3 regions of the Absicoccus sp. genome follow, and region 1 is predicted to be linked to each of the others. Evidence: predicted binding sites of a transcription regulator. Region 1 holds the regulator's gene; each other region holds the start of a gene.

What was found. Region 1 encodes HrcA, which represses chaperone genes, less so after heat shock. Its sites were predicted from a motif close to TTTTAGCACTNNNNNNNNNNNAGTGCTAAAA; they were not measured.
Positions count from the first base shown of each region.
Region 2: the regulator HrcA is predicted to act here: its motif matches at 2,149-2,179, upstream of lon (endopeptidase La).
Region 3: the regulator HrcA is predicted to act here: its motif matches at 5,279-5,309, upstream of SOS22_RS09430 (Hsp20/alpha crystallin family protein).

Region 1 is NZ_JAXDRQ010000052.1:37,252-47,874, forward strand. Features, by position in the region: gene dnaJ (molecular chaperone DnaJ) at 1-1,022, opposite strand, end outside; gene dnaK (molecular chaperone DnaK) at 1,084-2,889, opposite strand; gene grpE (nucleotide exchange factor GrpE) at 2,904-3,494, opposite strand; gene hrcA (heat-inducible transcriptional repressor HrcA) at 3,466-4,515, opposite strand; gene SOS22_RS07440 (ABC transporter ATP-binding protein) at 4,637-6,466, opposite strand; gene SOS22_RS07445 (ABC transporter ATP-binding protein) at 6,459-8,567, opposite strand; gene SOS22_RS07450 (MarR family winged helix-turn-helix transcriptional regulator) at 8,570-9,007, opposite strand; gene SOS22_RS07455 (polyphenol oxidase family protein) at 9,098-9,853, shown strand; gene SOS22_RS07460 (RNA polymerase sigma factor) at 9,956-10,438, shown strand; gene SOS22_RS07465 (hypothetical protein) at 10,425-10,623, shown strand, end outside.
Region 2 is NZ_JAXDRQ010000014.1:4,318-14,940, forward strand. Features, by position in the region: gene lon (endopeptidase La) at 1-2,132, opposite strand, end outside; gene SOS22_RS02290 (AzlC family ABC transporter permease) at 2,316-3,002, shown strand; gene SOS22_RS02295 (branched-chain amino acid transporter permease) at 2,995-3,321, shown strand; gene SOS22_RS02300 (alpha/beta hydrolase) at 3,318-3,686, opposite strand; gene SOS22_RS02305 (hypothetical protein) at 3,716-4,051, opposite strand; gene cysK (cysteine synthase A) at 4,158-5,090, opposite strand; gene SOS22_RS02315 (MmcQ/YjbR family DNA-binding protein) at 5,132-5,872, opposite strand; FMN riboswitch at 5,996-6,110, shown strand; gene SOS22_RS02320 (ECF transporter S component) at 6,200-6,820, shown strand; gene SOS22_RS02325 (creatininase family protein) at 6,817-7,572, shown strand; gene SOS22_RS02330 (ABC transporter permease) at 7,592-8,497, opposite strand; gene SOS22_RS02335 (ABC transporter ATP-binding protein) at 8,509-9,408, opposite strand; gene SOS22_RS02340 (DUF3021 family protein) at 9,494-9,916, opposite strand; gene SOS22_RS02345 (LytTR family DNA-binding domain-containing protein) at 9,916-10,350, opposite strand; gene SOS22_RS02350 (NAD(P)-dependent oxidoreductase) at 10,360-10,623, opposite strand, start outside.
Region 3 is NZ_JAXDRQ010000063.1:31,816-42,438, reverse strand. Features, by position in the region: gene SOS22_RS09465 (DUF885 family protein) at 1-255, shown strand, start outside; gene SOS22_RS09460 (alpha/beta fold hydrolase) at 272-1,201, opposite strand; gene SOS22_RS09455 (class I SAM-dependent methyltransferase) at 1,303-1,788, opposite strand; gene SOS22_RS09450 (macro domain-containing protein) at 1,818-2,342, opposite strand; gene rmuC (DNA recombination protein RmuC) at 2,339-3,241, opposite strand; gene SOS22_RS09440 (CCA tRNA nucleotidyltransferase) at 3,232-4,551, opposite strand; gene SOS22_RS09435 (hypothetical protein) at 4,602-5,225, shown strand; gene SOS22_RS09430 (Hsp20/alpha crystallin family protein) at 5,354-5,740, shown strand; gene SOS22_RS09425 (Hsp20/alpha crystallin family protein) at 5,754-6,158, shown strand; gene SOS22_RS09420 (Hsp20/alpha crystallin family protein) at 6,174-6,572, shown strand; gene SOS22_RS09415 (GNAT family N-acetyltransferase) at 6,757-7,020, opposite strand; gene SOS22_RS09410 (dicarboxylate/amino acid:cation symporter) at 7,295-8,650, shown strand; gene SOS22_RS09405 (hypothetical protein) at 8,866-10,239, shown strand; gene SOS22_RS09400 (toxic anion resistance protein) at 10,335-10,623, opposite strand, start outside.

The DNA of each region.
Region 1 (10,623 bases):
GGAATTTCAACTTTGACTTCTACATATTCATCGCCCGTACTTCCACGACGAGATTTTACACCTTTGCCTTTTAGACGGAATTTCGTATTGGGCTGGGTTCCCTCGGGAATCTTTAATTCAACATCGCCATACACCGTAGGCACTTGGATCTTCGTACCAATGGTCACATCGATGGCACTGACTGGTACAGTGATATAAATATCATCGCCCTGTCGTTTAAAGGTTGAATGTGGTTTTACATGGATCTCAATATATAAATCACCATTTGGTCCACCATTTACACCACGTTCTCCTTTACCGGCAATACGAATTTGTTGACCGGATTGAATACCTTGTGGAATCTTGATATCCAATTTTTGACGCTTATGCTCATAACCCTTACCATGACACTGATGACAAGCATGCGTTACTTTCTTACCAGTACCATGACATTCTGGACAAACCGTTTGTTGCTGGATGACACCAAACATACTTCTTTGTTGGGTCATAACATATCCGGTACCATGACAGTGTGGACAGGTTTGTACATCCGAAGGACTTTCGGCACCTGTTCCATGACAATGGCTACAAGGCTCATCCACTTCAAGCGAAATGGTTTCGGTCTTGCCAAAGATCGCATCCATAAAATCAATGCTCATCTGCATGACGCGATCATTTCCTTGACGTGGTGTATTGGCTTGTCGACGTGAGGATTGACCAAAACCACCAAAACCACCACCAAAGAAAGAACCAAAAATATCATTCAAATCGCCAAAATCACTATAACCACCAGAGAATCCTTGACCAAATTGACCATCGACACCTGCATGACCAAATTGATCATATTGTGCACGTTTCTTTTCATCACTTAAGACTTCATAGGCTTCATTGATTTCCTTAAATTTTTCTTCTGCATCAGGCGCTTTATTCACATCCGGATGATATTTCATAGCCAATTTACGATAGGCCTTTTTAATTTGATCCGGTGTTGCATCTCTCGAAACGCCGAGCACTTCATAATAGTCTCTTTTTTCATCTGCCATGAGACATCATCCCTTTCTTTGTAGACGCATAGAGTTCCACAATTGTGGAACTCTTAAAAAACTAGTTCTTTTCTGTGTATTCACCATCAACAACATCATCATTGGTGTTATGATTTGAATCATTGGATTGTTGCTGACCGGCTTGTTCATACATAGAGGCACTGGCTGCTTGTGCTGCTTTTTCCAATGCATCCAATTTTGTACGGACATCGTCCATATTATTCTCATCTAATGATTTTTGCAAGTCATCGCGCATTTTCTTTACTTCATCGGCTTGCTTTGCATCGATCTTATCTCTGTTGTCTTCCAACGTTGCATCGATCTGTGCAATCAAACCTTCTGCACGGTTACGTAAATCAATTTCTTCTTTACGTTTTTCATCCGCCTCTTTGTTGTCTTCGGCTTCACGAACCATACGATCGATTTCTTCATCACTCAAACGAGAAGAGTTCTGGATCGTGATATTTTGTTCCTTGCCTGTAGCTTTATCTTTGGCACTGACATTTACGATACCATTGGAGTCGATATCGAAGGTAACTTCAATTTGAGGCACACCACGACGAGCTGGCGCAATTCCGGTCAACTGGAATTTACCTAATTCTTTGTTGTCGTTGGCCATTGGTCTTTCACCTTGTAAGACACGGATATCAACGGCAGGTTGGTTATCGGTAGCTGTAGAGAAGATTTGTGACTTACTCGTTGGAATGGTTGTATTACGTGGAATCAATACGGTCATGACACCACCCATTGTTTCAATACCTAAAGACAATGGGGTAACATCCAACAACAAGACATCTTTGACATCACCACTTAAGACACCACCTTGAATGGAAGCACCAATCGCAACAGCTTCATCTGGGTTGACACTGTGGTTTGGTTGTTTACCTAATTCACGAGCAACGGCTTCTTGTACCGCTGGGATACGAGTCGAACCACCAACTAACAAAACTTGATCCAAGTCACTAGGGCTCATATTGGCATCATTCAATGCATTACGGATTGGTTGCATCGTACGATCAACCAAAAACTTTGTCATTTCATCAAAACGTGCACGTGTCAACGTCATATCCAAATGCAATGGACCAGCAGGACCTGCAGAGATAAATGGCAATGAAATTTGTGTCTGCATGACACCAGACAAATCTTTCTTAGCTTTTTCAGCAGCTTCTTTTAAACGTTGTAAAGCCATTGGATCGTTCTTCAAATCAATACCATTTTGTTTCTTGAAATCTTCAGCCATCCAATCTACCAAAACGTTATCAAAATCATCTCCACCCAGATGGGTATCCCCATTGGTAGACAATACTTCAAATGTACCATCGGCTAAATCCAAGATGGAAACATCAAATGTACCTCCACCTAAGTCATAGATCAATACTTTTTGTTCTTTATCTGTTTTATCAATACCATAAGCCAATGCAGCAGCTGTTGGTTCGTTGATGATACGTTTTACATCCAAACCAGCAATTTTACCAGCATCTTTTGTTGCTTGACGTTGCGCATCATTAAAGTAAGCAGGAACGGTAATAACAGCTTCTGTTACTTTTTCACCTAAATAATCTTCGGCATATCCTTTCAAATATTGCAGGATCATTGCAGAAATTTCTTCTGGTGTATATTTCTTTCCTTCCGCTTCGACTTTCTGGCTTGTACCCATCAAACGTTTGATGGAAGAAATCGTATTTTTATTTGTGACAGCTTGACGCTTAGCCGCATCACCAATGATCTTTTCGCCATCCTTAAAAGCAACAACACTTGGCGTTGTCCGATTACCTTCAGGGTTTGGAATTACTTTTGGCTCTTTACCTTCCATTACTGCAACACAACTATTTGTTGTACCTAAGTCAATACCAATAATTTTCGACATAATCAATTCCTCCTTTATTCGCTTACTTTCACAAGTGCAGGTCGCAAAATGCGATCTTTTAACATATAACCCTTTTGCATCACTTCAATGACCATACCTGGCTCGGTATCTTCTTTCTTTTCTTGCATCAAAGCCTGCATGGTATTGTGATCAAATGGTTTTCCTTCGGCATCAATTTCTTTCACGCCTTCGTTTTCCAACACACGCTGCAACTGCTGGTAGATCATTTCGAATCCCTTTACATAGTTTGTAAGTTCTTCATTTTCTGAATCCACCTTGATGGCCATTCCCATATTGTCCACAATTGGTAATAGCTCTAAACCAGCTTGTTGAAAACGATATTTCTTCGCATTATCCGCTTCTTTTTGTAGACGCTTTTTCATATTTTCCGCATCCGCATACGCACGAGCACGATCATTTTTTGCTTGTTTCAACGCAGCTTCCAATTCTTTGATCTTTTCATCTCTTGGATCCACCTTGTTGATCTTTTCTTTTACTTTGTCTTTGACCGATTTCTTTTCTACTTGCTCTTTCGTATCTTTCGGTGATTTGACATCTTCCGCTTTGACCTCTTCGTCATTTGTCTTTTTCGTTTCCTGATCCATCGGAAAAGCCTCCTTCCGTAAACACATCTTCAATTACATCGCTCATATAATCCATTAGCGCAACCACTTTCGAATATTGCATTCGATTGGGTCCCACGACCATCAGTTGCCCCTCTTCGTCATTCTTCACATGAAATTTGGTGGATACCACCGAGACATCGCCAATCTGTAAGACTTCATTTCGCTCACCTACATGAATGGCAATATTTCCTTCTTGATCCGTCCATTTCTGAAACAGATCACTATTTTCCAAAATTTTCATCAATTGCTTCAATTTTGAAATATCACTAAATTCTGGTTGATACAACATGTTGCTTCGACCAGATACCGCAACTTTCTCCGTCGCAAATTTCATAAACGCAGTCACAAAAGCTTCAAATAAAACTTCACTTCGAACAATTTTAGCACTCATCAATGGCTTGATTTCTTCCATTTTCGATATCACTTGATTGATGGGCGTATCTTTTAATTGGTCATTGAAGATATCGCAACAGGTTTTCATATCATTAACGGAAACATCTTCATCAAATTGAAACATCTTATTTTCAATATGACCCGTATCCGTCACGATGATCGCCACTGCACTTCGTGCATTGATGGGAATCAATTGCACATTTTGTAAGGTTTGTTGCGAACTATCCGGTCCCAATACGATACTCGTAAGATTGGTCATGTCGCTAAGGACATCACAACTTTTCTGAACCATTTCATCCAATGAAAATTGTCTTTCCGAAAATACTTGTTGGAGGGACACTTTCGTTGGCATATCCAGATCCGTGACCATCAAATGCTCGACATAATATCGATATCCCAATTGTGAAGGAACTCGACCACTTGAAGTATGGGTCTTTTCCAATAATCCATATTTCTCCAATTTAGCCATTTCATTTCGAATGGTGGCTGAAGAAACAGGAAAATCCAGTAGCTCCATCAACGTCTTCGAACCAATGGGTTCTGCACATCGAGTAAACTCTTCAACAATGGTTTTAAATATAACTTTTTGTCGTTGTGTCAACTCCATGAAGGGACTCCTTTCTAGCACTCTTATTCCACGTCTGCTAACAGTATATCACAATAATTAGCACCGTCAACTAAAAAGTGCTAAAAAGTTGATAAAAAAAAGAGAGAATGATTTTCCCTCTTTATGTCACTTGTTCAAATTGACTATTGTACAATTTCGCATAGAAACCATTCTTTTTCAACAACTCTTCATGATTTCCTTGTTCAACGATATCTCCATTATTGATGACCAAGATCGTATCGGCATCTTTGATCGTAGATAGACGATGTGCAATCACAAAACTCGTTCGACCTTCCATCAAATGGTCCATCGCTTTTTGGATCAATCCCTCCGTTCGTGTATCCACACTGGAAGTGGCTTCATCCAAGATCAAGATCTTATGATCAGCCAATATTGCCCGCGCAATGGTCAACAATTGTTTCTGTCCTTGTGAGATATTGCTGGACTCTTCATCCAATACGGTTTGATAGCCATCCGGCTGTTGCATGATGAATTCATCGGCATGAGCGGCTTTGGCCGCGGCCATGACTTCTTCATCCGTGGCATCCAAACGACCATAACGAATATTTTCCATGATCGTGCCATGGAATAACCATGTATCTTGAAGGACCATGCCCAACAAGGAACGCAAGCCATTGCGATCAAATGTACGAATATCATGTCCATCAATGGAAATGCTTCCACTATTGACATCATAGAATCGCATCAACAACTTGACCAGGGTTGTCTTTCCGGCTCCGGTTGGCCCAACAATCGCAATTTTTTGGCCATTCATAACTTTTGCGGAAAAATCATGAATGATGACTTGATCCGGATCATACCCAAATCGTACATGATCAAATGTCACTTGCCCATCTAAATGGGTTGGATCGGTTGGATCTTCTACGGTTTGTGGTTCTTCTTCTTCCTGTAAGAATTCAAAGACCCGCTCACTGGCTGCGGTACTGGATTGTAACATATTCATGATTTGCGCAATTTGTTGGATCGGCTGCGTAAAGTTACGGATATATTGGAAGAACGATTGGATATCCCCTACTTCAATGGCTTTTTGAATGACTAAAAAACCACCCAATATCGCAATGATGACATAGCCTACATTACCGATAAATTGCATCATTGGCATCATCATGCCTGAGAAAAACTGACTTTTCCAAGCACTTTCATACAAAGAATCATTGGCCTGTTTAAACGTCTGTAAGACTTCTTCTTCTTGATTGTATGCTTTGATCACATTTTGTCCAGCAAACACTTCTTCCACTTGGCCATTGACATCACCCAAATAATTTTGTTGGTCACGGAAATACCGTTGGGAATAATGCATCACAAAAGCAACGATCACGATGGATACCGGTAAGATACAAAGTGCTGCCAAGGTCATCCATCCATTGATTGACAACATCATGATGACAACGCCGATAATGGTCGTGACACTTGTGATCAATTGGGTGATACTTTGGTTGATGCCTTGTTGAAGCGTATCCACATCATTGGTGATGCGAGATAGTACTTCACCATAAGGACGGCTTTCAAAATATTTCAATGGCATCCGATTAATCTTGGTTGAAATATCTTTTCGTAAATTATAACCGACATCATTCGCAATGCCCGCCATCACAATGCCTTGAATAAAAGAGAATAAGGCACTCACCGCATATAGGATCATGACACGAATCAAAATAGCCGCGATCGTATCAAAGTGGATACCCCCTTTTCCTTGTACTTTGCGAACCAAGCCATTGAATAATTCCGTCGTGGCTTGTCCCAATATCTTGGGTCCTACAATGGTAAAAATCGTTCCTAATATGGCACAGATCACCATCACCAACAAGCGAAATTTATAACGCATCATATAGTGAGCCAATGCCGCGAATGATTTTCGAAAATCTTTTGGTTTTTCAACGACACGGCCACGACCTGGACCATGGTTCTGTCTTGGTTGACGATCACTCATATGCCAATTCCTCCTGTGATAATTGCGATTGTGCGATTTGTTGATACACATCACATGTTGCCATCAATTCTTCATGACTACCTTGTCCGACCACTTTGCCATGATCCAAAACTAAAATCTGATCGGCATGCATGATCGTACTGATTCGTTGGGCCACGATAATCGTTGTGACATCGGCTGCTTTTTCTTTCAATGTTTTTCGTAAACGGGCATCCGTCGCAAAATCCAGTGCACTGAAACTATCATCAAACACTAAAAATTCAGGATGCTTGACGATGGCACGAGCAATAGCCAATCGTTGTTTTTGTCCACCTGAAACATTGGAACCTCCTTGTGAAATATGAGAAGAAATGCCTTGCTCTTTTTCACGCACAAAATCTTCCGCTTGTGCCATATCGATGGCGTCCCACAATTCCGATTCGGATGCATCTTTTTTACCAAACCGCAAATTCGATGCGATCGTGCCGGAAAATAACACCGATTTTTGTGGGACAAAACCAATGCGATCCCGTAAGGTTTTTAGTTGCATATGGCGAATATCTACATCATCCATTTGTATCGACCCTTCCGTTACATCATAGAAACGGGGAATCAAGTTGACCAAGGTTGATTTTCCGGATCCGGTACTACCAATCAGGGCAATAGTATCCCCTTGATGTGCCGTAAAGTTAATATCATCCAAGACTTTTTCTTTGGCACGACCATAGCTAAAGGAAACATGATCAAAGACAAGTTTGCCCTTTTTTTCTGGTGTTTGTGGATGTTCCGGTTCAATGATGGACGATTTCGTATCTAAAATTTCATTGATTCGATTGGCCGACACATTCGCTCTTGGTAAAAAGATCGCAATGGCACTGATCATCAAAAACGCAATGATAATTTGCATCGCATATTGAATGAAGGCCATCATATCTCCGACTTGCAGTTTTCCAGCATCCACGCCATGTGCACCTGAATATACGATCAAAACACTGATGCCGTTCATGATCAACATCATCAAAGGCATCATACAAGACATGGCTCGGTTGACAAATAAATTGGTTTTCGTTAGATCCTGATTGGCTTGATCAAACCGTTTTTCTTCAAACTTTTCCGCTGAAAAAGCACGAATCACTGGAATTCCCGTAAGAATTTCGCGGGAAATTAAGTTCACGCGGTCAATTAATTTTTGTAGGATCTTAAATTTTGGCATCACCACGCCAAATAAGATCGCCATTACCACGGATAAGACACCCACGGCAACGATCAAGATCCAACTCAGATACGAACCGGTCTGCTGCACTTTGATGATGCCGCCAATGGCTAAGATAGGTGCATATAAGACCACCCGAAAGATCATGGTGACAACCAATTGGATTTGTTGGATATCATTGGTGCTTCGCGTGATCAAACTGGCCGTTGAAAATTGATTCATTTCTTTAGCGGAATACGTTAATACCGTTTCATACGTCTTATTACGTAGGTCTTTTCCCAATTCAGCCGCAATTCGACTGGCCAGCAAAGCAACCAAGATGGAACAAACCATTGCCACTACAGCCATAAGGATCATTTTCTTTCCGGTATTCCATAGATAGTCGCTTTGTTTCTGATCGAGATCTACGCCTTGGGCTTTGTATTCTTGTTGCACAAATAAGATAGCCGCTTGTGTGATCATCGTATCGGGATAGTCTTTTAAACGTTTGTTGATTTCTTTGCGTACTTGTGGCATTTGAACTTGCGGTATCATTTGAACCGGAATATTTCGTTTTTCCATAATATAAAGCATCATTTCGGCTTTGGATAACACATCATTCAAATGGTCGTGGGATTTGGTATCCAAATCTTTGACAACATACATGTCTTTTTTCTTTGAATAGGTATAGCCATCTTCAATCGTTTTTTGATTTTTTTCGGTAGAAACATACAGAAGATTTTGCATCGTTTCCGGACGAAAGCTATCGGCCACGGCATCTTCTACACCTTTTTGTTGAAGACCGGTATCCACGATCTTAGAAGTATAGGAAGGGAGAGATAGATCACAATAGGCTTGTCCTAACAACAAGCCAAAAATGATCAATATCCAGATCACATTCTTCCTCATAAATCGAAACATTCGTACCATATTTATTCCCCTTCTTTACTGATTCTTTTTATATTTTGATTGATTTGATGTAAAACATCGATAAATATTTGTATTTTATCTTCAGGAATCCCTACCATTATTTTTTGGATCCCTTTCTGACGTACATCATCCAATTCCTTGGTTAATTGTTGCCCTTTTTCTGTCAATGCGAAATGGATCAATCGCCGATCCGCAATATCAACTTCACTGGTGACATATCCTCGTTTTACTAAAGAATCCATAGATCGAGAAGCTTGTCCTTTATTGACACATAATGCATCGCTCAGATCATTTAGGGTATCTGCATCGGGATGGATATACAATCCATTCATCAAGATCACATCGATCATTTTTAGATCGTGTTTTTTTAAAAAAGCATCCACCGTTTTCTTGATGAGCTGTTTGATTTTTCGCCAAGATAAAAATTCATAGTCTTCCATAGAACTACCTCGTTTCATTTTAAATGATTTACTTTTAAACATTACTACTTTCCGATACATATTTCAACTCGATTTTGTTAGAATACTAATATGAACAAAATTATTTATCAAAATGATGATCGGATCTATGCAGCCACAACCATGCGTGATATCTCTTGTCCGGAAGCGAACAACATGGCCTTACATGTATGTATCGATCCACAAGCCATCCTACAGAATCGCAAACAATTAGAAAAAGAAACCCTTTCCTTGGATCATTGGGCTTTGCCGTGGCAAAAACATACCAACAAGTCTTATCGCATCACCAAGGCGGATTGGTCCAAAGGTGCCTATTCCAAAGACACTTCGATCATGGGTGTGGATGCCATCTATACGACAGAACCACAAACGTTGATTGGTGTATTTACAGCCGATTGTGTCGGTTTATTGTTGATTGATGAAGCAACACCTTGTATTTGTGCAATCCATTCTGGTTGGAAAGGAACCGTACAAGCCATTACCGATAAGACCGTTCATCAATTATTGGAAGAAAACCTTTTGCATCCCGCATCAACCAGGGCCTATTTTAGTCCGAGTCTTCAATTTGAGACCTTAGAGGTTGGTTTGGAAGTAGTTAATCAATTGAAAGACAACCATATTGATATGGATGGTTGTATCCGATATATGCCCAATCATAAAGCGTATATCGATAATCAAGGTATGAATATCAAAATGTTAGAAAAATATGGAATTACCCACATTTATCCTTCGACCTATGATACAAAACCAGATCCACATTGTTTTTCTTATCGTCGTGATGGTAAGACGACCGGTGAACATTTCACCTTTGCCTATATCAAGAAATAAGATTGGTTGACAGCCCCAAAAAAAGGGCTGTTTTTTTTGAGACCAAAAAACAGCTTCATTTGTATATATAGTGAAAGGGCCCTTGAATAAGGAGGAAAGACAATGAAAATTCCCATCGATGATCTGGTACCAACTTATAAAGACTGCATCTTTCGTACAGCATTTAGTATTACCCGAAATGCTGCAGATGCCGAAGATATCGTCCAAGAAACGTTTTATCAATATGTATTGACAACACGTGATTTTGAAAATGAAAAACATATCAAAGCCTGGCTTTTACGAATCGCCATCAATAAGGCTAAAAATATGCGGATGACATTCTGGTCACAAAAGCGCGTATATTTACCTGATTCTATGTGGGGAACATCTCCTCCCGTATCCGATGATCAAAGATTAATAGAAGCCGTTTTATCCTTACCAACAAAATATCGGATCGTGATCCATTTGTACTATTATGAAGACTATTCTGTAGTTGAAATCAGTAAATTGGTACGAGCAACGCCCAGCGCTGTTAAAAACCGTTTGTTTCGTGCAAGACGCATGTTAAAAGATCAATTAAAGGAGGATTGGCATGATGACGAATAAAGAATGGTATAAACGAGCTTTTTCATCGTTACACACATCGCCTAACTTTACACTACATTTGGACGATAGAAGAGCAACCAGACGGCCTAAAAAATGGGCATTTGCGGGAGCATTCATGGTACTGATCCTAGGCACTTCAACCATTTATGCGGCAAATATTGGTGGCATACAAAGAACGATCCAAA
Region 2 (10,623 bases), on a different contig from region 1:
GCCGCCGCCATTAACTTTTCAGGCAAACCACCAATCGCGCTAACTACCCCGCGTAAAGAGACTTCACCAGTCATACCAACCGTAGGATCTACTTTTTTACCAGTGACTAAGGAAGCTAAGGCCGTCGTTAGAGTAATACCCGCCGAAGGTCCATCTTTTGGTACCGCTCCTTCTGGCACATGAATATGTAAATCATTTTCTTCAAACAATTCTTCTTTTTCCGGGAACATAGATTTCACAATACTGATGGCAATTTGTGCCGACTCCTTCATGACATCCCCCAACTGACCCGTAATGATGGTCTTGCCTTGACCTTTGGTAAATAGAGTTTCAATAAATAAAATTTCTCCACCAGCACTTGTCCAAGCAAGACCAGTCACGATACCCGGCTTGGTTTCCGTTAGTTTTCGACCATGACGAATCGGTTGCATATCCAATAGTTCAGGTAGATCTTCAGATAAGACCGTAACTTTTTTATCATCTTCTTGTTCTACATGAACAGCAACGGAACGACAAAGTGTATCCAAACGATTCTTTAAACCACGAACACCACTTTCCATCGTATAACCTGAAATCATTTCTTCAATGGTTGGATCTGGTACTTCCAACATATCCTTTGTGATGCCCATAGATTCCATGGCTTTTGGCAACAAATGTTTTTTCGCAATTTGTAACTTATCCGATGCAGAATAACCAGAAAAACGAATCACTTCCATACGATCCAATAATGGTTCAGGAATCGTATCCATCGTATTGGCGGTACATACAAATAAAACATCCGATAAATCATAAGGTACATTCATATAGTGGTCGGTAAAGGTAGAATTTTGTTCAGGATCCAATACTTCCAATAGAGCACTGGCTGGATCGCCATTATAAGAAGAAGATAATTTGTCCACTTCATCTAAGACCATGACTGGATTGGATACCCCACTTTTTTTGATTCCATCCATGATTCGTCCAGGCATCGCACCAATATAGGTCCGACGATGACCACGAATATCCGCTTCATCACGGACACCGCCTAAACTGACGCGCACATATTTTCGATGCAAAGCATCCGCTATACTTTTGCCAATGCTTGTTTTCCCTGTACCTGGTGCACCGACAAACAAAAGAATGGAGCCCGATTGCTGCTTCTTTAAATTCATCACCGCAATTTGTTGGATGATCCTTCGCTTGATCTTCTCCAAACCAAAGTGTTCGCGATCCAAAACGGCTTCGGCTTCTTTCAAATCAATCTTTTCCGGTGCTTCCTTTCGCCAAGCTAGCGAAGTCATAAAATCCAAATAGTCATAAAGCATACCATATTCAGGACTGTTGTTGCCTTCTTGTTTTAAACGATTCAAGGCTTTTTCCGCTTCTTTTCGCGCATCTTCATTCATACCCGATTCTTCAATTCGCATCTGTAAGCGACGAATATCCGTTACATTTTCCGGGTGCATATCATCCAATTCTTTTTGCAGATAATCCAATTGTTTTTTAATGGCTTGTTCTTTATACAATTTTCGATAATCTTCCTGCTGCGCCCGAGCAGCATCATTTTGAACTTGTGCGGTCTCACTAAATTCATACATGATCTTTTCAATGGCTTCGGCTCTTTGAGCACGACTATCTATTTCCAATAAATGATATCGCTCTTCATTGGTAATCGTTAACCAAGGCGAGGCCGTAACGACCATTTGCTCCAAAGAATCAAATCCTTGAATAAAGTTCTTTGCGTCCCTGCCCCAAGGGGTATTTTCACTAAACTCTAAAATAGCTTCTTTGATGCCTTCAACTTTCTGTGCTTCCGTTGCACTATCGAGATCATCAATATCATTCAAACGTGTTAATGAAAAATCGAATGTTTGATCCGCTACTTTATAAATATCATTTAAGCGAACGCGATTATTGGTTTCAATAGCCACATATCCTTGGTCATTGACCTCCGTAATTTCCCCACGCACACCAATTGGATAAAAACTATTTTCATCCAAATCTTCGGGTGCTGTCTTTTCCTTTTCCATTAAAAATAAAACACGACTTCCTTGTGTCGGTTCATGGTTGGTGACTTCTTTAAAATCTTCCGTTTGAAAATACACTCTTGTATTGGGAAGAATCAACGTGTTATAAATCGGTAAAAGTATCATAAATAAACACCTCCGTTTTTAGCACTGTAGTTTGTCAAGTGCTAATCATGGGCTAAATATACCCCTGGCTCGTATGAATGTCAAGCCATACAATCAAAAATAAAACGATCTTTTGATATCTTTCTCATAAAATTCACATTCTTGGTATAATAATTCATATGTCCAATTTGGGGAGGGATGTACATGACATTGAAATATGCCTGCAAACAATCATTGCCCGTGATGGCTGGTTATATCGTTCTTGGTCTTGGTTTTGGCGTGCTGCTCGAAGCCAAAGGATATGGTCCAATCTGGGCACTTTTGATGAGTTTATTTATTTATGCCGGTTCCATGCAATATGTAGCCATTGATCTGATCACTTCTGGTGCTAGCCTGATCACCACGGCCCTGATGACCCTGATGGTCAATGCTCGCCATCTCTTTTACGGCTTATCCATGATCGATCGATATCGAAATACCCAACCCTATAAACCGTATTTGATCTTTGGTCTGACCGATGAAACCTATTCTTTGGTCTGTAGCGGTGAAGTGCCTGAAGGCATCGATCAAAATAAATATTATTTTTTTGTGACCCTGCTTGATCAAATCTATTGGATCATCGGTAGTGTACTTGGTGGTCTGTTAGGCAGTGTCTTCACATTCAATACAACGGGCATTGATTTTGCGATGACAGCCCTTTTCCTAGTGGTTTTTACCCAACAATGGCTAGACACCAAAAATCATATCAGTGCGATCATTGGTGTTTTTTGTTCCATTCTGTGTCGATGGCTTTTTGGCCCGGATCAATTCTTGATTCCCACTATGATTTCGATCACCTTCCTTTTGACCATCTTTCGAAAGCGCCTAGAAAGCGAGGAAACCCATGACTGATTCACATACCTTACTTTTGATCATTATCATGGCTATTGTGACCATTTTTTTACGCTTTTGCCCTTTTCTCGTTTTTGGCAATAAAAAAGAAACCCCAACATATATAACCTATTTGGCATCGGTATTACCTTACGCCATCATGGGTATGTTGGTGGTTTATTGTCTTCGTAATATTCAATGGGTAGAAACGCCTCATGGCTTACCCGAGTGCATCGCAACGCTCGTTGTCGTTGGCTCCTATGTTTGGAAACGAAATACTCTATTGAGCATTGCCGGGGGAACCATTTTATACATGTTTTTGGTTCAAGTGATCTTTTAATGTTTTTGCCAAAAAGAAATCGCTTTTTCAAGCCATCCTTGGGCAACCGTACCTTCACCCAAACCAAAGCCATGCGATAAACCAGGAAATATATCGATTTGCGCATCGGTTCCATTCGCTTTGATCTTTTGAATACGTCGAGTCATCGCTTGATACGATGCGATCCAATCATTGGTGCCAACACAAGCAGCCATTCTTACGCCAGCTGAACCACCCCATAATGAATAATTTGCCATCGGAATCCCCAATTCCTTTTGATGAGTAAATAAAAAGGCGATGGCACAAGCCAAGTCTTCACAAGCTGTTTGTGCCCCGGGACGATAAATCAACGCAAACGCATTGTATCCTTTTTTTGATAATTCCAAAGCAACGGGAAAACTATCTTACATCGCTCCTACATACGCAAACCTGCATTCACAATAGCGGTTGGTACCTTTTCTTTTCCTGGAAAGAAAAAGAGACCCGTATTGCGCTTTCTTACATCCCTCTGCTTTTCTTCTTCTGAATAGATATCATAAAAAATGGTGTAGCCATTTTCTTTCTGATCATGTAAAAACTGTACGATCTCTACGGTTTTATCTGGATTGATATTGTTGTACCAAGTCAAGCTAAGATCACCTAGGGTACTACCATTCATATATCCTGGATCGACAGGAAATAATAACTGACCATAGTTCTCAAAAAGGGAATCTTCTATTACATCCCGGATTGGTGTTTGTTTTGTATACATTCCATCACTTCCCTACTTCATTCTATGGATTCCTGTTCTTTTGTACAATATCGAATACCTATGGCACCATACATCTATTGAATACTAAAAAAGAGCTGTATCAGCTCTACTCTTGATCAAATAACGCCGTCGAATAATACCGTTCGGCTGTATCAGGAAGAATGGTCACGACCGTTTTTCCTTTTCCTAATTTTTTGGCTAATTTCAATGCAGCCGCTACATTGGTCCCACTGGAAATGCCACAAAGAAGACCTTCTTTACAAGCAAGCTGTTTAGCCGTTTGTATGGCTTCTTCATCGGAAATGATACAAATATGTGAATAAATGTCTTGATCCAAAATCGGTGGGATCAAACCATCACCAATCCCCATTTGTAGATGTGTACCCACTGGCTTACCCGAAAGAATGGCTGCTTTTTCTGGTTCGACCACCCAAATTTCAATATTTGGATTTTTGGCTTTTAATACTTCACCAACACCAGTGATCGTACCGCCAGTACCAATACCGGAACAGAACCCATCAATCGGACCATCCACTTGTTCTAAGATTTCTTGTGCGGTATAGGTTTTATGTGCCAAAATATTATTTTCATTCTCAAATTGTTGGGGTACAAATACACGTGGATCTTCCTTGGCCATTGTATTGGCTTTAGTGACACAAGCTTGAATGCAATCGCCAATATTGCCAGCATCATGCATTAAAATCACTTCGGCTCCGTATTGTTTGACCAATTTTCGTCGTTCTTCACTGACAGAATCGGGCATGATGATGATCGTCTTATATCCTTTCACAGCAGCTACCAAAGCCAATCCCACGCCTTGATTGCCTGAGGTTGGCTCAACAATGATGGTATCTTTATGGATCTTTCCTTGTTTTTCAGCCTGTTCGATCATCGTCAATGCCGTTCTTGTCTTGATGGACCCACCAATATTCACACCTTCAAATTTCACCAATACTTGCGCATCTTCTTCATTTGTCAATCGTTGTAAACGAATCATCGGTGTATGCCCCACCGCTTCTAAAACTGTATGATAAATCATGTATTTACTTCCTCTATGTACAAGTTTTAGTATAGTACAGTCTACTTTTCATAAACATCCAATGCTTCAAATAAAGCATGTGGCAGACCTCGAGGTCCACGGATAGCATATACGCCAAATTCATTCTTTAATCGAGAAAAAGAAAATGCTTCGGGTGGATATCTTTTTAATAAACGTATTTTCATCAATGCGGATATGTTTAAATTCTTATCTTTATACAGATAAGGAATATGCGTTTGGATTACTTGGCATTCATAAAGGATGGCGGATATAGGTGCACCCACATACATAAACACAAGATCACCAACTTGGATGCCGCGTCCTTGTTTCCAATCGATTGTTTGAACATCATCAAAAGCATGTTCGATATCATAGTATTTCGGATTGGCTGGTATGATCCATTCTTTCAATCCACGTTTTTTTGATTTCTTGGATTTTGAGCCAGCCACACGATAACTTTCATCAATCCAACGATATATATCTTCTAAGTCAATGGTGCCATCCAATTGAATCGATAGCCAATTTCCTTTCTGATGATTTCGATCATAGCCTGGCTCATCCACCATGATATCCACTAAAAAAGGATCACTGACCTTCACATCCAAAATGTCTTCTTCCGTCCCATAAAGACCGAGTTGTTTACTCGGTACACGCAATATCCGTGCAAAACAAGCATGATTGTCTTGGCGGTTCCATACTGGATCGGTTGGTGCATTCACAAAAGGATAGTCTGGATCAATGCCATATTGTTTTTGTATATACTGGATGATTGCTTCTTTCATTGTTATCCTCGTTTATTGAAATATATCATAAATCGTCCATTTTTCCTATTCATCTGTTTTTTATATACGAACAAATTTCCGGTTGACACAAATAAAAATTATGATATGGTTGTAACAGATAAAAGAATTCTTCGGGGTTGGGTGAAATTCCCTATCGGCGGTAGAGTCCGCGAGCCGTACGGCATGATCTGGTGCAATTCCAGAACCGACAGTATAGTCTGGATGGTAGAAGAAAAATGCTTTTTTATATGCATGCATACCAGTACCCGAATGGTGCTGGTTTTTTCTTTTTCGAAGATCCTTTTGTCCAAAAGAAAAAGGAGACGTATGATGAAAAATTGGAATGTGAAAAAATTAGTATTTACTGCGATGTTGACTGCCGTTGCCGGCGTTTTGATGTCATTGGAAATCTCTGTGCCATTGATGCCGGTATTCTACAAAATTGACTTTTCGGATGTACCAACTGTCATTGCTTTATTTACGATGGGACCATTATCGGCAACCATGGTCGAAATCATCAAGATTCTCATCAAAGTATTGACCGTAGGTACAAATACAGCTTATGTCGGTGAATTGGCCAATGTGCTTGGTGTTGCCGTTTTTGTGATCCCAACATGGATCGTTTATACCAAGATGGGAAAAACCAATAAAGCCATTTTTGCTTCTTTGGTCATTGGCGTATTGGTTCGAACGGCTTGGGCATGTTTCTGTAACGCGTATATCACTTTGCCTCTCTATGCGAAAGCGATGAGCATGAATTTAAACGATGTGATCAAAGCGGTTAGCTTTGCGAATGGCAATATTACCAATCTTCGTAGTTTTATCATGTTGGCAACCATTCCATTCAATATCATTAAGATCTCATTGAATTATATTATTGGCTATGTCGTTTATGATCATGTTGTCTTGAAACATACCGCCTTCAAAGTAGAAAGACATACCGCATGAAACAGTATTATGCGAATGTAACACGATTGGAAATGGAACAAATCAACAAAGAAGAAGCCATCGTCCTTATTCCATTGGGTGCTTTGGAACAACATGGTAATCAAGCCCCTTTGGGAACCGATTACTTCATTGCCAACACCATGGCACAACGTATCTTTGATCAATTCGAAGATACCTTTCCCCTTCTTGTTTTTCCAACCATGCCCATTGGATTAAGTACTGAACATAAGCATTTTTGTGGTTCGATCACCTATAAACCCATGACCTACTATGCGATGTTGTATGATATTTGTGCAAGCTTAGCCCATCATGGTTTTCAAAAAGTCGTCTTGTTGGTGTGTCATGGTGGTAATGCCCCTACAGCTCAAATGATATCAAGAGAAATTCGCTCCGATTTTGGGATGAATGTCTTTGTCTTGCAGTCCGGTGCTTTTGATGATCCACGCGTGCAAGCAACCATATCGAAAGGAAATACGTTTGATTTTCATGGCGGTGAAATGGAAACGTCCATGGTCATGGCTATCGATGAAAACTTGGTTCATTTAGAAACCTGCGAAAAAGGGCATATAAAAAATCAAGCATTCGAAACCCATCTATCTTGGCTAGGGGAAGACTTTGTCACAGAGGATGGAAAGCCCATTGGTATCGGTGGTGATCCAAGCGGAGCAACCAAAGAAAAAGGCGAAATCATCTTCCAAGTTTCCGTAGAACATCTAATTGATGCTTTAAGACAAATTCGCCAATTTCATTAAGCCACAATTTGTGGTTTTTTTATTTTCTTCGATATGTCTTGGCATAGACAAAAACAATCGCAAAAAGAGATAACACAAAGAGAATGCCAATATAAGAAAGAGACTGATTCATCGAAATCTCATGATCAAACATTGTTGCTTGAAAAGAAAATACGTTCTTTATTTCTTTCACAAATAGATTTCCTCCGAGGATTGACTTTTTTATATGAGTCAAGAACCCTTTTGTCAATAAATTACGCATCATCACCGTAATATGTGTGGCCGGCAAAAGATTACAGACCGTTTGGATGGACTTGGAAAATTGCGACAAGGGAATATAGGCACCAATCACAAAGCCACAACCTGCTGATAATAAGCCATAAAAAGCATCACTGGCTGCAGTGCTTCTAAAAAACAAAACAAGGACCATCAGACAGGCTGTTGCGGAGATCGAACCGATGCCAATCGTGCCATACAATCGCAAGATCGTATCCGTTGCTAGGTATAAATGACCGACACTTTGCATAAACAACAAGCCAATGGTAAACAAGAGAGATGTCATCACAAAAGCAGAAATGGTCGCACTGGTGTAATAGGCCAACGCAATTTGATAACGTTTCATGGGGGTTGTCGCAATATCTGCATCGACCTTGCTTTCTTTATCTTTCACAATGGTACTTAAACAACTATAAGGAATGGTGATCAAAGAAGAACCTGTAATTCCTGTCAGTAACATAGTGTACACGATCAAATCGATGGATCGTTCTTGGATTGAAAGATGCATGGCTTGCACGATTTGTTGGATGCTATCGACATAATTGTTTTTTAGAAATAAAAGATAGAGCATAAATACGATAATGGGTGTCAATAAAGAAAAAATAATGGCTTGTCGATCTTTAAAATATAACAGTAAATTTCGTTTTGTGAGTCCAATATATCCATTCATACGCTGCCTCTCTACTCTAATGTATGCCCGGTACAATGTAAAAAAACATCATCCATGCTCCCTTTGATAATTTCATAGTCTACGATTTCGTTACGATATGTATATAGAAAAGAAGTGATATTGCCATGTATTTCTACTACATAATGATCTTGTTCATAGTGACACGTACCCAGCTGGGATACGATCGTTTCTGCTTCGAGACTTGGTTGGGTGTACCAAAGAAAATGGGTTGGAGCAAAACGATCTTTTAATTGCGATGGCGTTCCCTGTGTCATGATCTTTCCTTGATCTAAGATCACGACATGATCAGCATGAGTGGTTTCTTCCATATAATGGGTGGTCAAAAAAATGGTCATCTTTTTTTCTCTTTGCAGAAAATGAATATATTCCCAAACCAATTTTCGATTTTTGGGATCTAAGCCTGTTGTTGGTTCATCTAAAAATAAAATGCGTGGATCGTGGATCAAGCTTCGGCAAATATCGACTCGTCGTCTTTGTCCACCCGATAAGGTTCCATAGGGCTTTTTCCATAAGGATCGCATGTCAAAAAAAGTTTCAAATTCAGCCAATCGCTGGTTGATCTCGGCTTTTTTCATGCCATAAAAAGTCCCTCGAGTTATGAGATTTTCTTGTACGGTCAACTTGGGATCCAATACGGAATTTTGAAAAACAATACCAATATTTTTACGAATCGCACTATCTTCTTTTCCCAGTTGATACCCGCAAATACGAATATCTCCTTGGTTTTTTTCTAAAATCGTACATAACACATTGATCGTGGTTGATTTTCCCGCTCCATTCTCACCAAGAAAAGCGAATAGTTCTCCTTGTTCAACGTCAAAAGAAATATCATCAACAGCGAGAAGGTCATTGTATCTTTTCGTTAAGTGTTTCACTTCAATAATTTTCATATTGAATTCTCTCTTTCTAAATCGAAAATAGCACATCAAAAATCATAAAAAAAGGGTTTGGCAACTAAGTTGCACAAACACCGAACTAAGATGCATCTTTGTCTTGAATTTCTTTTAAGGCTTCATTGATTTGTTGGGCATCATTCTTACCCATCCAGATCATGATAAACCAAACAAAGATGTAGACAATAAAATAACCAATGGAAATAAAGAGAGCACCTTCTCCATCCGCATACCAACCACAAAGCGATCCCATATACATAACGATGGCATAGACACTCGAAATATGAATGATCGAAGATAGGATCGGATGGAGTTGCAAAATATCTAAAACGAAATAAGGAATGGTACACAAGAAGCCACAAAGCACAAAAGAGATGGGGTGATACCACGACAAATGAAAGGAATAGCCTTGCATATGTTCAATCACACCTTGTATCGAAACCAGACACAAAATGCCAAAGGAAATGGAAATGGCTTGCAGCAATATATCTTTGAAACGCTCCATTACAGATCCAACCTCCTTTTGATTTCTTTGACATAACTTCGGGAAATGATGATTTCTTCGCCATTTAACAATTCAGCACGCATGCGACCACCGATTTCATACTGTACTTGTTTGACCTTTCTAAGATTAATGATCATGGCTTTTGAACAACGTGCAAACAATGGATCGAATATCTTTTCTAACTCATACAATCGATTTTTTGTTTCATAACAAGTATCTTTCAAATAGACATAGGTATGTTTGTCGACGGATTCCACATAATAAATTTGATGCAAAGGAATACGAATGGTTTCATTTCGATGCCGACACCAAATGGTTTGACCACCATTTTCTAACAAATCGATGGCTTGTTGGATCGTTGCTGTCTTTTGTACTGCTTTGATATGAGCCGCTTCTTCTTGGCTTTTTTGAACTTGTTCATAGATGACTTTCATGATTGATTCCTATAAGCCATTAACAATATTGACCGGTCTTTCTCCTTGCGCAATGTGCCTTGCATTTTCCCATTCCAATTGATTGGCACGACGGAAAAAGCCACTCGTACAACCACCAATATGAGGAGAGATGATCACTTTTTGCTGAAGATTGATAGGTAGATGCAACAATGGATTGTCTTTTTGGACGGGTTCTGGAGCTAATGTATCCAGGCCAACACCGGCTAATTTACCGGATTCTAAGGCCTGCACCAAAGCTTGATTATCAACAAT
Region 3 (10,623 bases), on a different contig from region 1:
AAAGATATGTATGACGAAGATACATTAAAAGATATGTATGATAGCTTCTGTTATGAGCCTTGTATGTATTTACCATATGCCTATGGATGGTATCAATTGGATAGTCTAAGAGACAAAGTAAAAAAAGCATTGGGTGATTCCTATGATAATATAGAATTTATTGATACGTTATTAAAATATGGCGTGATCAATTTTGATATCATTCGTAAGAATGTCAATACCTATATTGCTCAAAAAACAGGCACCGAATCCTAAGATTCGATGCCCTTTTTTATCGATGTGCATCCATAAAGGCGATAATTCCTGCAACAACTTCTTCTTGAATATCCTTATAGTTATGGATCTCATGACGATAACCTGGATATAATTTGGTCGTAACATCATGGCCTGTATCGATCAGCCAATTGGATACTTGATAAACGCCGCTACCATACTGACCAACGGGATCTTGATCACCGGCAATATTATAAATAGGTAAGCTTGTTGGCACTTTCTTTGCCCAATCCACACTGGAAATGTAATCCATCATTTGGGCAAAATATAAGAAAGCTCGATTGGTGGTTGGTTTGGTGAACGCATCAAATGGATCATTGGCATGATCATATTGTACATTTGGATCGGAACAAATCCATTCATTGCCTAATTTCACACCTTCTTTACAACGGCCAAACATCCAACCCATTAAGGCATTGGCTGCTTCTGGATCGGATTCATTGCCTTTATGTTCGGCCACATCTTGTTCCAATATCTGCATCCCTTTTTTAAGATCCGGCCAGACACCGGTCGTTCCACAAATGGTTGCTCCGGCTAAATCATCACCATATTTTGACATGTAGTCACGAACTATGAAAGATCCCATGCTATGTCCAAACAGGAAATACGGAAGATCTGGGAATTTTTCAACGACAAGATCATGTAGACTGTGTTCATCTTCCATCATGGTGTGGAATCCTTTGTCACCCCAATCACCCCAACTATTATGATTGACAATAGCAGTCTTACCATGTCCTACATGATCATCGGCAGCAACAATATAGTCTGCATCCAAATATTGCACGATCATCTTCAAATAACGACGGGAATGTTCCCCAAAGCCATGAACCAATTGCACAATGCCTTTGGGCTTGGCAGCAGGCACATAGATCCAACCTTGTACTTGATCACGCTGATTATAAGACAAAAATTGTACTTCATACAACATACACACATGCACCTCCTCGTATGATATGAATATACTTGACGTGCATATTATACCGCTTACATTTTAAAATCAAATGTACATTTTATTTTGTTTGTCCAACGTTACTTTTTTTCGATCTCGATTAAATAGGGCGCATCATGATTCATCATTTGAACTTTACATACATCGCAACTCGTCAATGTGGATACATAATTTTCAATGGCTTTCTGTTCTTGATTGGCTTGTTTATGCGCATAAAAAACCAAGGCCATTCGTCCTTTTTCACGCAACAATTGGATTCCTTTTTGTACGGCTTCTAGGCTTGTATCCGGTAAAGTCGTAATTTCTGGATTGCCATGGGGACAATAGCCAAAATTAAAAAGGATGGCATCCACTGGTTCATGGATGATATCCATATGTTCATGTCCTTTGTGGTATACAAACAATCGCGGATTCGAAATTGCTTTTTCTGTCTTTTCAATCACATCTTCTTGAATCTCAAACGCATAGACTTTTTTTACCTTTTGCGCTAAAAAATATTGTGCATCTTTGCCATTGCCTAAGGTCGCATCAATACAAATGGCTTGTGGGTGCAAAACTTTTTTCAAAAAGTCATGTGATCTTTCCACCATGGATCTCATCGTAGGTGCAATGCTTCCTTATAGAGCATATAGTTTTCTTCGTCATAGCACACAAAGGTCACATCAATATGTCGTGTGGCCTTGTATTGCGTATACATCCGCTGCACTGTTCGTGTTGCAATCTGACAAGCTTCTTTTTTGGGATAGCCATAAATCCCCGTTGAAATACAAGGAAAAGCCAAGGTTAAATGATCCATGTGATTTTTTGTCATGAAATCATAGGCCAGCACCATGCTGTTCCAATATGCAGCTTCTAAATATTCTTTGTCTTTAGGTGATCCAGAATAGATCGGTCCTACCGCATGGATCACTGCTTTACAAGGCAGTTCGTACGCATGGGTCATTTTGGCTTGTCCTGTACGACACCCACCTAATTTCCAACATTCGGCAGCTAACGCTTTTCCAGCCGCTTGATGGATAGCTCCGCAAACACCACCACCCGGTGCCAATTGTTCATTGGCGGCATTGACGATCACATCAAAATCCAAACGGGTAATATCTCCTTTTAATACATGCATCATAGTTCATCATTCTTTCCATTTGCCATACGTTCCATACGTTGGCCTACTTTATGAGCAGAAATGGATACATCATGAAATTGTTTTTGTAGCGTATCCAATGTTTTTTCCGCCTTTTCACTTCTTAAACATAGTCGATTGATGTCTTCCTGTAAAGAAAGAATCGCAGATTCCATTTCTTCCATGTGACTTGCACGGTAAAAATCACGCGTACTGGCTAATAATGTATAGATTACCCCAATCAATGTCGTGGGGGATGTCAATAAAACATGCCTTTGTAGGGCATAGTTTAATACATCAACTTGTTTGGCACAGATAAATTGATAGATGGCTTCACTAGGCAAAAATAAGATGGCCTGATCCACGGTTTCATACGTAATATATTTATCGGCAATATCATCGATATGTTTCTTCATATCTCGCATAAATAAATGATCTTGTTTCGATATATAGTTTTCCATAGGAAACTTTGAATCGATACATAATACCTTTTGCGTATCTGGAAGATGTAAGATGGCATCAGCAATTTTCCCATTTTTTAGATGATACTGCATCGTATAGATTTCGGGATTGGATCCGGCATACATTTCCAACAAAGCATCCAGCTGATATTCACCCCAATTGCCTCGCGCCTTGGTGTTGGTCATGATCCGATTGATGCTATCTAATCGGGCATCCATCGCATCCATCGTTTGAAAAGATACACTTTGTTCACTACGTAAATTTTGAATTTGTTGGAGAATATGGTCAAATTGATGCGAAATATCTTGTGTATGGGTTGCACTTTCCTGACTTTTCATCATCATTTGAAGACTGTTGGTTTGTTGGTTCTTTAATTGCAAGATCAATACGATCAAAGCACACAAAACCAAGATCAATAAAAGTAAGATTCCTATTTCCATGCTGGCCTCGATTCTATATACAATAATAAATCTTCTTTGTGATTCTTTTCGGGATGGTCAAACGCATATTCCAAACAAGCTTGTAACGCATCCGCAATTTGTTTACCTGAAAGTGGCGTATTTTCCAAAATGTCTTTGCCATGGATGGCAAGATGTGCCAGATCCATTGGTCGATTGCAGGTTTCGTAGCCTATTTCCAAGGCTTCTAATTGTTTGATCGTTTGTTGTCCATAGGCCGAATGAGCCATGATATCACAATGCTTCACAATGAACAATTGTCGGATCCAGGCATCGCTCCAATGTTTTTGTATTCGAAATTTACGAATGAAAGCCAATGGATCTTTCATCTTTTCATCATGATAATAAACCAAGGCAGGAATGATTTTTTGTTGGGCATTGGTCATCTTCAGATCTTTACATATACGACAGGCAATTTCTGCACTGATGGCTGGATGGCCTTTAAAATGATCAATTCCATTTTTATTGGTATGACAAGCTGGTTTTCCTAGATCATGAAACAACAAGGTCCATGCCAATGTTTCATCAAATGGATCCAATAGCTTGATTGCTCTTAAAATATGGTGCAGAACATTTGTATCGTGATAAGGGGTTTGTTGGAGACATGTTCTGCACGATTGTAATTCTGGCATCCAATGTGACAATAATAATGTCATATTCTCAATTTCATAGGGATTGGCAGCTAAAATTTCTAAAATTTCATGGCGAACTCGTTCCACCGATACATATTGAATATCCTTGTGCAATTGTTGGATGGCTTTTTTGGTTTGTGTTTCGATTTGAAAATGAAATCGTGCGGCAAATCGATGGGCACGCAACATTCGCAAAGCATCTTCATGAAAACGTTCATATGGATTACCAACCGCTCGAATGATGTGTTTTTCTAAATCGGTCTGTCCTCCAAATGGATCGACCAAACCAAGGATAGGATCATAAGCCATGGCATTGATCGTAAAATCACGACGGGCCAGATCCTCAATCAAATCATTCACAAATGCTACATGATCCGGATGTCGATGATCGGAATACATCGATTCTTGTCGAAATGTCGTCACTTCAACAGGACATTCGCTCATGACCGTAATGGTTCCATGATCGATACCTGTAGGGATGGTTCGTTCAAATAGTGCCTGCACTTGTTCGGGTTTGGCATTGGTCGTCACATCATAATCATGGGGTACTTTATTTAATAAGGAATCTCGTACACAACCACCCACAATATAGGCTTGAAACCCAGCTTGATGGAATGTATCTAGAATTGTTTTTACATAATTTGGACAAAGTATTTTCATTGGCTCCATTATATCATATAGCGTATAATACCCTTTAGCGAGGTTGAAATATGATTACAGAAAAATATACGAAAAAACGAAAATTCTTATGGATAGGGAGCATCCTCTTAGAAATCATCTGGTTGATGCAGTATATATTCTTTTTGGCTCATGGTACCTATCCTTGGTTCGTACACTTTAATTTTATTGTGATTGCAGGTGTATTGGGGGCTATCATCTATTATCTCTATATTCCTGAAAGTTTAAAAGTTGTCAAAGATAAGCTTTCTTATAAAGAATTAGAAGCCATTCTAAAATCGGAAACCTTTCATAAATTGTCTTTTTCACTGATCAAAAGAGCCTACTTGCCTTCCGATATTTGTATATCGAAGCATTGGGTCTATATGGGAAAGGTCTACATTCCCAGAAAAATGATCACGCGATTGAGTGGTCAAGAATCTCGGCACTATACCATTTTTTATGTTCAGACCATCAATGGAAAAGAAATTCGGATTGGTGATGTAGAAACCGAAGAAGCCAAGCGTTTCTTGAAGTCCTTAAAACGGCAGATTCCTGAGATCAAGACCACATCGACGGAGTTGTATGAAAACTTTGGTAAGGTTTTGATTGATGAAAATTATAAAAAGCTTTCATTAGCACAATGGAAGGAAGACTATGCAGGCCTACATGGGTAGGCCTGTTTTTAGCACTTTTAATCTATAACTGCCATAAATTATAAAAATAAACTTTTTAGCACTTTTATATTGTCTCTGCTAATTTTTGTGCTATTATACTCGTAGAAAGAAATTGGAGGTGCAGATATATGAGATATTATCCATTGAATCATTTATTTGATGACTTCTTTACCGATGAACCAACTGGTTTATTGAAAACAGACATTCATGAAAAAGATGGAATGTATGAATTGAACATGGCCATTCCCGGGGTAAAAAAAGAAGATATTCAAATTGAATTGAGCAATGGCTATTTGAAAGTCAGTGCAACACGAAAGATCGATCACGATGATTCGAATAGTCGTTATGTTCGTAAAGAACGGTATGAAGGTACTTGTTCAAGAAATTTCTATATTGGCGATGGATATCATCAAGAAGATATCAAAGCTTCTTTCGATAATGGTGAATTAAAAATTACCTTGCCAAAGGAAGTTAAAGAGCCAGAAACAAACAACAAAATGATCACAATTGAATAAGGAGGTATAGATCATGACATATTATCCAGGATTCGGACGTGTATTTGACGATTTCTTTAATGGTGGCTTTACCAACCAAGCCGGTGTATTGAAAACTGATATTGTAGAAAAAGATGGAAACTATGTATTATCCATGGAAGTACCCGGCTACAAGAAAGAAGATATTCAAATTGAATTGAGTGATGGTTATTTGAAAGTAACAGCAACAAAACAAAGCAGTACTGATGATAAAGATGATCAAGGTCGCATTGTTCGTAAAGAACGGTATTCCGGAACACAATCGAGAAGTTTCTATGTAGGTGACAACTATCATCAACAAGATATCAAAGCTTCCTTTGATAATGGTGAATTAACGATTACTTTACCAACGGAAGCCAAAAAGATCGAAGACACGAAACAGTATATCTCTATTGAATAATAGGAAGGTGATATTATGATGTACTATCCAACATTTGATCGTTTATTTGATGATTTCTTTGGTACGCAATGGTCTGGTGGCGATGTCATGAAAACAGATATCGTAGAAAAAGACGGCAATATCCAATTCAATATGGAAGTGCCAGGTGTAAACAAAGACGACATCCAAATTGAATTGAATGATGGAGTATTAAATATCACAGCAAGCCGCGACCAGAATCATGATGAAAAAGATGATCATGGTCAATTGATTCGTCAGGAACGCCACTATGGACGTTACAGTCGTAGCTTCTATGTCGGCAACAATGTTAAACAAGAAGATGTTAAGGCCCACTTCGAAAATGGTGAACTTCAAATTACGGTTCCTGACAAACAAGCAGCCATTGAAAATCATGAAACCATTTCGATCGAATAGGCATTCGACCAGCTCGAAAGAGCTGGTTTTTTTATCGTTTATTCGCGAAGTTACAACGTTGCATCGCTACGCCATCATCCATGACTTCAAAGCCAAATCGTTCATAAAAGGAAGCGTTTTTTTGATTCTTCGGGCATCCATTCGATATACAAATAATCTTTGTATTTTTCTTTGATCCTTTCGATCATATGCCCCGCAATTCCCTGTCCCTTATATAAGCCGGATCGACCAATACATAGTGTATATACGCCAACATTTCACTATCATCCAACACCCGTGCCAATCCAACTAAACGCTCATCATCCCATGCCGTAATGACCGTAGAAGAATGCATCAATGCGTTATATAGTCTTTGTGGATATTGACCCGATATCCAATGAACAGATAAAAATAACTGTTGGACTTGATCTTGAGTAAATCGTTTTTCTTCAGTAAAGTGAATCGTCATGTTATTCCTTCTCTCTAAGTTCATTCTGTTTCAGAATAGAATTTCCTCTCTGTTTTCGCAACCTCATCGATTGGAGTTATGAATTATTCATATTATTCCTATAGTTTTTATATATATTATTTGACAAAGCATACGTACACGCTTTATCATAGTAATCACATAAGATATGTGTGTTTTAAGAAAGAGGTGGTTTCGATGTGTTGTCGCACGATAAATAAACGAATGTGTTGGTTCAAATCATAACCATATAAATATTAATCAGGAGGAGAGAAACATGAATATAGATATTTTAGAATTAGCCGCTTTAGGCCTTGTCATTGTATTTTATGCGATTATTTGGTACTTACGAAAGAAAAAAGATTGGAGCTTCACCAAAGCAACCTTCCTTGCCGTTGGTCTTGGCGTGATCGTTGGTCTTGCCTTTAAGAATAAATATACTTACTATTCTGCTTTCGGAACGATCTATACACGATTGATCAGTGCCATCGTTGTTCCATTACTATTCTTTAGTATTATTTCCAGCATTACTAATCTAACGGAAAAGATTAACTTGAAAAAGATTGGCTTAAAATCCGTTGGTTTCTTACTATTGAATACATTGATTGCGAGTACATTCGCTTTATTGTTTAGTGTCTTCTTCCATATTGGAAAAGGATTCCAATATCAACTAGCTACAGACTATAAAGCAGAAGAAGTTCCATCTTTTATTGATACGATCACAAATTTATTTCCATCCAATTTAGCCAGTCATTATGTGAATGGAGAAATCGTACCCATCGTGCTTTTTGCTATCTTTGTTGCCCTTGCCTATAACGCATTGATCAAATATGGCGAAACCGATATCAAGATCTTTAAACAATTTGTGGATGCCACCAATAAAATCTTAGGTACCGTCGTTAGTTATTTGATTGATTATACGCCATATGCTGTATTGGCATTGATTGGTCGTGTCATTAGTTCTCATACATTATCTGATTTATTACCTTTGCTTAGTGTTCTTGTTATCGTTTATGTTTTATGTGCAATTCAGATTTTCTTAGTCGAAGGATCTTTATTGACAGCGATTGGCAAATTGAATCCAATTGCCTTCTTTAAAGGCATTTTCCCAGCTGGTTTGGTTGCTTTTACATCCCAAAGTTCGGTTGGTACCATTCCTGTCACGACAGATTCCTTAAAGAAATTAGGTGTACAAGAAGATATTGCATCGTTTGTTGCTAGTTTAGGTGCCAATCTTGGTATGCCAGGATGCGCTGGTATTTGGCCTGTTGTATCTGCTATCTTTGCTATCAATCTATTAGGAATTCATTACAGCGTTGGTCAATACATCTTCTTAATTGTCTTAACGTTAGTTGTAGCCATTGGTACTGTTGGTGTACCGGGAACGGCCACCATTACCGCAACAGCTGTATTTATTGCTGCTGGATTACCGGTTGAAGTTATCGTCTTATTAACACCAATTTCCAGTATTGCCGATATGGCTCGTACCGCAACCAATGTGGTTGGTGCCGCAACAGCAACCGTCTTAGTTGCAAAAACGGAAAACGAATTAGATTTAGTCGCATACAATCAGAAAAATCCAGAAGATAAACAAGATTCTGAATCCGTTGATCTAGAACATGCGAATGCATAACATTAAGGGAGAACTATTTTAGCGATAGTTCTCTTTTTTATATAAAATAATACTCCAATATCCTTTCTCTCTATCTCTATGATTCTACAGTTTCAAAATGCTGAATTTATATTTAAGTAAAATTAGTTATTAACAATTATTAATTATTCTACTATCCTATAGTATAGAAGTTAAACGTATAAAGATGACTAAATATAGAGAGAGGCGAAATGTATATGAAAACTTCAGCTTTAAAAAAGAGTTTGGCTATAGGATTTGTAGCTACAGGTATGACCGCATTGGCTAGTACAACAATTCATGCAGAAGATATTCAGCCGGCAACAAATGCTATGGATACTACGACAACTACTGCAGAAACTTCGGATTCGACAGAAGTTCAAAAAACAACAAGTGAGAAATTAGCGGATGCTCAATCGGAATTAAATCAAACGAAAGAAAACGAATCATCTGCACAAAAAGATTACAACAACAAACAAACTACTGCTAACGAAATTAAAGCTTCCATTGACTCAACCATCACAACCGAAGAGTCAAAAGAGCAAGCAGCGATCGATGAAAACCAAAAGGGATTGGATGAAAATACGCAAAAATTGAATGATCTTCAAAAACAAAAAGATGAACTAACCCAAAAGCAACAAGATCTATCAAAGGCACAAGATACGTATCAAAAAGCATTGGATACCGCAAAATCTAATGCAGGAAATATCACAGAAGACGATTACAATACGGCTAAGAAAAATGCAGATGCTGCTCAAGACGCATACAATACGGCCAAAGCAGATTTAGATGCTAAACAAGCTGAAAAAGATAAACAAACGGCTGATTATAACCAAGCTGTATCGGATGAAGCTTCTGCAAAAGCTCAATTAGATGAGCTAACATCGAAACAAAGTGAATTAGAGAAGAATTTGGCCGATGCACAAGCTGCTCAAAAAGAAGCTCAAGATGCATATGATCTGATCACAACTGGAGAACAAGGAGAAAAATATAAAGAAGCCGTTCAATCTTTAGAAGATGCAAAAAATGCATTGGAAGAAGCCAATCAAAAGGTACAAGATGCAATTACTGCTCGTGATATCGTCAATGCACAAATTGCCACACTGAATCAGACTTTAGCTCAAGCTCAATCAGAATTGGCATCAATCACTGCTCAACAAGATTCCTTGGATAAGGCTGTATCAGATGCTCAATCTAACTTGGATGCTGCTCAAGTTACTTTGACAGAAAAACAAAAAGCAGTTACGGATGCAGAGAACAAATATAATGCCTATAAAAATAATCATAAGGACGCATATGAAGCCTTGGATCAAGCGGAAACAAAATTGTCAGAGGCTACGAATACCTATAATAAGACCAAAGCAGATTATGATGCTGCATTGAAAGCATATGATCCGGAATTGAAGGCAAAAGCAGATGAAGCTAATACGGAGTATGATAAAGGATTAGCTGTATTCTACACATGGTTACAAGAAAAAACAGGTGTAGATTTGACAACTGCCATTAAAAATACAAATCTTAATGGATATACAGATTCTTCAAAAGAAGCAGATGCCACTACATTAAAACATGTGAAAGATGCTATCTCCTAACTGTTTTCAATATATAAAAGCAAATATTTTTCGTCTTATTTCTTTTGTTTCACAATCATGTATTCTTACTAAACGAGCTAGGTAAGATACCTAGCTCACTCACTTTTAGTTACTTCTAATACTTTTTGTTTCAATTCCGATTCAATTTGTCGTAATTCCTGTTCAGCTTCTTGTCGTTTTTGGCGACCATCCTTTTGTATCTGCATTACATCATCTAAGGTTTGGATCAATTGTTCATTGGTATGTTTTAACGTTTCAATATCCACAATATCGCGATTGGATTCTTTAGCTGTTTCTACCGTTGCGGTATGCAAAGCATTCGCATTTCGTCGCAATAATTCATTGGTTGTATTGGTTACTTCACGTTGGGCTTTGGCCGCTTGT